Linked DNA regions of Gottschalkia purinilytica. The protein of the gene in region 2 interacts with the protein of the main gene of each other region in a pairwise test. Links are inferred from orthologs where the notes say so. Each region holds a gene or a part of one and is shown on either strand. Other genes may lie near its edges. The genes, in order: eno and rpe.

Evidence for each region.
Region 1: the proteins of rpe (region 2) and eno interact in binary tests that used the Escherichia coli proteins (3 or more experiments, as listed by UniProt). The link is inferred for Gottschalkia purinilytica from one-to-one orthologs.

Annotation. Positions count from the first base shown.
Region 1 is NZ_LGSS01000001.1:277,414-280,649, forward strand. Bases 75-2,966 are described here. They hold eno (phosphopyruvate hydratase), read right to left. Parts: upstream 2,221-2,966; coding sequence 928-2,220; downstream 75-927. Other genes in these bases: CLPU_RS01365 (alpha/beta fold hydrolase), read right to left, coding at 75-130; secG (preprotein translocase subunit SecG), read right to left, coding at 534-770; gpmI (2,3-bisphosphoglycerate-independent phosphoglycerate mutase), read right to left, coding at 2,254-2,966. Also shown: more of CLPU_RS01365, read right to left, coding at 1-74; more of gpmI, read right to left, coding at 2,967-3,236. UniProt on the Escherichia coli protein: Catalyzes the reversible conversion of 2-phosphoglycerate (2-PG) into phosphoenolpyruvate (PEP). It is essential for the degradation of carbohydrates via glycolysis.
Region 2 is NZ_LGSS01000005.1:55,531-58,696, reverse strand. Bases 1-2,822 are described here. They hold rpe (ribulose-phosphate 3-epimerase), read right to left. Parts: upstream 1,825-2,822; coding sequence 1,177-1,824; downstream 1-1,176. Other genes in these bases: pknB (Stk1 family PASTA domain-containing Ser/Thr kinase), read right to left, coding at 2,786-2,822; rsgA (ribosome small subunit-dependent GTPase A), read right to left, coding at 1,827-2,699; thiT (energy-coupled thiamine transporter ThiT), read right to left, coding at 430-1,005; CLPU_RS06500 (thiamine diphosphokinase), read right to left, coding at 1-403. Also shown: more of pknB, read right to left, coding at 2,823-3,166. UniProt on the Escherichia coli protein: Catalyzes the reversible epimerization of D-ribulose 5-phosphate to D-xylulose 5-phosphate.

The DNA.
Region 1 (3,236 bases), on a different replicon or contig from region 2:
TGTCTTTTAGGTGATTGTGTATAGGTAGCATAGTGCCTATATTTGCTGCCCAACCGTGAAGTAGCAAAACGTTTTTTCCTTCCCCTTCACATATATAATTTATTTCAACTCCATCTATATTGACCTTCATACTCAACCCATCCTTACATATTAATTCTTTTATTTATAAGCTATATCCACTGTAATATATTTATAATTTTATTCATTCACTTATATGATTATAGCAAAAGTTTTGGATTTATACCATACTATTTAAATACCTTAAAGTGCTTATTTGGTTTTGTATGCAAGTAAAATGCCGAAATGTTTAATTTTCTTTATTATTAAATTAAATAGTAATCTATGTCATTTATAACCCTTAATTTCATATTTATAATTTAATTACTAATTCGTTAAAAGAGATTTAAACCTTATAAAACTAAATAAAAATCTACATAATAAAAGCGATTCACTGTATTGAACCGCTTACTCTTATATATTTTTATATCATTATTTTCACTTAACTACATATCATTACTTTCAATATAAAAATTTTATTTTGTTAATACTGCCAATGCAATTGAAGAAATAAATAATATTGCAGCTGATATAACAGTTAACTTATCAAGTAACGCTTCATAGCTTTTTCCTTTACTTCTTCCCCAACTACTTTCAGCTGCTCCACCACCTAGAGTACCTGATAAACCTGGATCTTTTTCATTTTGTAATAAAACACTAATTATAAGAATAACACTTGCTACTAATATAAGTATAGTAAATAGTGTAGACATAGTTCCACCTCCCATCCTCTAATGAACAAAATCATTTTATCACAGACATTGGATAAAATCAATATGTAGACTATAATATGGTATATAGTTTTAAGTTTAATTAAATGCTGAGTAATGTAGTTCTAACTCTTTATTACTCAGCATTTATATTTTAATCTTATCTATTTACATTGTAGAAAACTTTTAATCCATTATATTGACTAGATTCTCCTAATACGTCCTCTATTCTTAATAATTGATTATATTTAGCAACTCTATCTGTTCTTGAAGGTGCTCCTGTTTTTATTTGACCCGCATTTACTGCAACTGCTAAATCAGCTATTGTAGCGTCTTCAGTTTCTCCTGATCTATGAGATATTACAGCAGTATATCCTGCTCTTTTAGCCATTTCTATAGCATCTAAAGTTTCAGTTATAGTTCCTATTTGATTTAACTTAATAAGTATAGAGTTAGCTACGCCTTCTTTTATACCTTTTTCTAGGCGTTTTGTATTTGTAACGAATAAATCGTCTCCTACTAATTGTACTTTATCTCCTATAGCTTCAGTTAATAACTTCCATCCTTCCCAATCTTCCTCATCTAAACCATCTTCTATTGAGATTATAGGATATTTTTCTACTAATTCACTATAAAATTCTACAAATTCTTTAGAAGTTAATTCTTTACCTTCTCCTTCAAGCTTATAAACTTTTGATTCCTTATCATATAGTTCTGTAGCCGCTATGTCTAATGCTAATAATATATCTTTTCCTTCTTCATATCCAGCTTGTCTTATAGCTTCAACTATTGTTGCTAATGCTTCTTCATTAGATTTTAAGTTTGGAGCAAATCCTCCTTCATCACCTACAGCAGTATTTAATCCCTTAGATTTTAACACTTTTTTAAGACTATGGAATACCTCTGCTCCCATTCTTAAAGCTTGGCTAAAGCTTGAAGCTCCTACAGGCATAACCATAAATTCTTGAATGTCTACATTATTATCAGCATGCTCTCCACCATTTAATATATTCATCATAGGAACTGGTAAAGACTTACCATTAACTCCTCCTAAATATTGATATAATGGAAGACCTAATAAATCAGCACCTGCTTTAGCAGCAGCCATTGAAACTCCAAGTATTGCATTAGCCCCTAATTTTCCTTTATTTTCAGTTCCATCTAATTCTATCATAGTTTTATCTAAAAGAACTTGATCCAATACATCCATTCCTATAAGCTTTGGTGCTATTATATCATTTACATTTTCTACAGCTTTTGTTACACCTTTACCTAAGTATCTATCATTCTCTCCATCTCTTAATTCAACTGCCTCAAAAGCTCCTGTTGAAGCTCCTGAAGGTACAGCAGCTCTACCATGAGCTCCACTTTCTGTCCATACTTCTACTTCTACTGTTGGATTACCTCTTGAATCAAGAATTTCTCTAGCATATATATCTGTAATTACTGACATGTTTTTACCTCCTAGTATATATAAGTCTTTATCTTATTTTTTTATAATTAGTGACGTTCCTGTCATTTCCTTGGGAATATTTACTCTCATCATATCTAATAGTGTAGGAGCTATATCAGCTAAAATTCCTTCATTTAACTTTACATCGCCCTCTCCTACAACTATACAAGGAACTTTGTTAGTAGTATGAGCTGTTACTTTTTTACCAGTCTCTTTATCTAACATTTCTTCTGCATTTCCATGGTCTGCAGTTATTAGAACTTTTCCATTAACATTTACAATTTCTTTCACAATTTCTCCTAGACATGAATCTACTGTTTCTATTGCTTCAATAGAAGCCTCTATTATACCTGTATGTCCAACCATATCTGGATTAGCAAAGTTCAGTACTATAAAGTCATACTCTTTACTTTTAATCCTCTTTATAACTTCATCTTTTACTTCTACAGCACTCATTTCTGGCTTTAAGTCATATGTTGCTACTTTAGGTGACTGTATAAGAACTCTATCTTCTCCTTCATTTGGCTTTTCTACTCCTCCATTAAAGAAGAATGTAACATGAGCATACTTCTCTGTTTCTGCTATTCTTAGTTGTTTCAGTCCAAGAGAACTTACATATTCTCCCAAAGTATTTTTATATGACTGAGGTTTATATACTACATTTACATTTTCGATAGTTTTATCATATTGAGTCATGCATACAAAGAAAGTATCAACTTTTTTCTTTCTTTCAAATCCTTCAAATTCTTTATCTACAAGAGCCCTAGTAATTTGTCTTGCCCTATCTGGTCTAAAATTGAAAAATATTATTGAATCATTATTTTCTATAGTTCCTAAAGGAGTATTGTTATTATTAGTTATAACCGATGGAATTACAAATTCATCAGTTATATCTTTGGAATATGAATTATCTATAGCCTCTATTGCAGTTCTTGCACTTATACCTTCTCCTAGTGTAAGTGCATTATATGCTTTCTCAGTTCTATCCCATCTTTTATCTCTGTCCATAGCATAAT
Region 2 (3,166 bases):
AGATTTCATTATGGGAGTCTATTATCCTTGCTTTAATATTTTTATTCAATAAATCGTATAATAGCATTATATTAGCTAAAGTGTGATCTAATCTTGTTCCTGTTACTCCTAATAAACTTATTTCCGTTGCACCTTTCTCAATCGCATAATCTATAGCTAATTCAGTATCTGTTTTATCTTTTTCACTTGGAAATTTATGAAAAACCACTTCTTTTTTCTTATAATAATTTAAAACTTTATCCCCAATAGAATCTAGATCTCCTACTATAATGTCTGGAAGTATGTTTTGCTTGTACAAATGTCTAGCTCCACCATCTGCACATATAAGCAAATCATGTTTTTCTAGTATATCTGATATACATATATCTTCTAGATTTCCATTTGAAACTATTAGTATTTTCAAAGTCTCACTCTTTTCTTTATTTAATGTTAGCTTGAAAGTAATCTTCTAAGAGGTCTCCAAATAAGAGTTAATATTAAAATTGACATAATAAGTTCAATTCCTAAATATGTTCCATTGTAGATTATAGAATATTTCCATACACCTAAATCTTTTGCATTTGCTTCAAAAAATATAACTCCTGATAATACATGGCAAATAAATCTTCCTAAAATACCTAAAAATACACCTACAATAATAACCACATATTCAAAGGCTGTATCTTTTTTATTTTTCGTAGCTATTATATTTTTAGCAATTCCAGCTAACCCTAAAAAAGAAAAAGCAACTAAATAGTCTAATATATATTGTATAGGATGTACTATATATGGATCAAATGACTGCACTAGTCCATAAACTAATCCTGTAAATATACCTCTTAAAACTCCCCATCTTAAAGCTATAAAAATAATTGGTATCATACTTCCAGCTGTTACTGATCCACCATTAGGTGCCTGATAAATTTTTACCATACTTAATATAGTTGCAAGTGCCACCATTACACCTGCTTCTACTAGAAATTTAATATTAGTTGATTTATTAGTTTCACTAGTTTTGATATTCATAAAAATACCTCCCTTAATAAATTTAATTTGGGAGGCTAATTGCATGAAAATATTACACTTCCCTCCGCTAGTACTAACTAGATCAGGTTATAGGGTCGAAATTTAAGTAATTTCCTCTCAGCAGATTAGCTCCCCTAGTGAATTTTTAATTTATATTAATTTGTAATAATTTTATATACTCTTAAACTTTTTAGTAGTATCTATAATATTATCTGTACCAAATATTGCTGAACCTGCTACAAAAACATTTGCTCCACAATCTATTACTTCTTTTATATTGTCTAACTTGATTCCACCATCAACTTGAATATCTATATCAAGCTTTTTAGAATCAATCCATTTTCTTAACTCTTTTATTTTTTCTTTCATTTGAGGAATAAATGATTGTCCTCCAAAACCAGGATTAACAGTCATTATTAATACCATATCTAAATCATCAATTACATGTTTTATAGTTTCTAATGGTGTAGATGGATTTAAAGCAACTGATGCTTTTATGCCATAGCTTTTTATTTGCTGTATTGTACGATGTAAATGTAGAGTTGATTCTTGATGTACAGTAATTATATCTGCTCCTGCATCTACAAATTCTTTTATATATCTCTCTGGTCTATCTATCATTAAATGTACATCAAAAGGTAAGTCCGTAACTCTTCTAATATTTTTTATAACAGGAGGTCCAAAAGTTATATTTGGAACAAACTGCCCATCCATTACATCTAAATGTACTAAATCTGCTCCACCTTTATCTATTTTTTGTATCTGTTCTTCTAAATTGCTAAAATCTGCTGATAAAATTGATGGTGCTATTTTTATCATTACTAATACCTCCTATTGTCCATGGTTTCTTTTAAAAAGAGTAAATAATTATTGTATCTAGATCTACTAATTTCTCCATTTTCTACTGATTCTTTTACCGCACATTGAGGTTCTTTGTCATGTTTACATCCTGTAAATTTACATAAATGACTTTTTTCATATATATCATTAAAATATATTTGCAAATTTTCTTCGTCTAAAAAATCAATATCTAAAGAGCTAAAGCCAGGAGTATCTAATACCCATCCGCCCATTTCTAACTCTATTAATTCAACGTGCCTTGTAGTATGCTTTCCTCTACTAGTTTTTTGACTGATTTCTCCAGTCTTTAATTGTAAGTTAGATTGTATATTATTGAGCAATGTAGATTTACCAACTCCTGAAGGTCCTGCAAATACACTTATCTTATCCTTAAGAGTCTCTCTTAGTTCATCTATACCTTTATTTTCTTTACAACTGGTTGTAATTACTTTATACCCAGCTTTTGTGTAATCCTCAATAAGATGCTTAACCTCTTCATTTACTAAGTCTATTTTATTAAAGCATATTACAACATCTAACCCTTGATAAGATGCTAGAAGTAGGAATCTATCTAATAACCATAAATTAGGATCTGGATTTTTAACTGCAAAAACAATTATAGCTTGATTTACATTTGAAACTGGTGGTCTGATAAGTTCAGTTTTTCTTTCAAATATTTTTTCCACATAGCCAGTTTTATCATTTTCATTAGCTCTTATTAAAACTCTATCACCTACTAAAGGTTTGGTTTTTTCTTTACGAAAAACTCCTCTCGCTCTACACTCATATAAATCATCTTTTACTTTTACGTAGTAAAATCCACCTATCCCCTTAATAATTGTTCCTTCTAGCATTATTAATCCTCCTAAAATTACTTATACATCAAATTTATGAGATTTTTTTAATTTTTATATTAATTCAGTTTAGTATACTATATATTTTAGTTTTCAGGTGTTACGCTAGGAGGATTTGTTCCTTGATTTCCTCCCGGATTTGTTCCTTGATTCCCTCCCGGGTTTGTTCCTTGATTTCCTCCTGGATTCGTTCCTTGATTTCCTCCTGGATTTCCTCCTGGATTTGTTCCTTGGTTTCCTCCTGAATTGTTATTTTGATTATTACCAGAATTAGAATTAGATCCATTATTATTTTGATTATTACCATTATTCGTATTATTGTTATTATGATTATTATTCTGATTATTGTTTTGGTTATTGTTCTGATTATTATTTACATTATTATTTGAGTTGTTATCATTTCTATCATTACTGTTATCATTATTTTTGTCATTATTTGAATCTTTGTTTGAGTTCTTATTGTAATT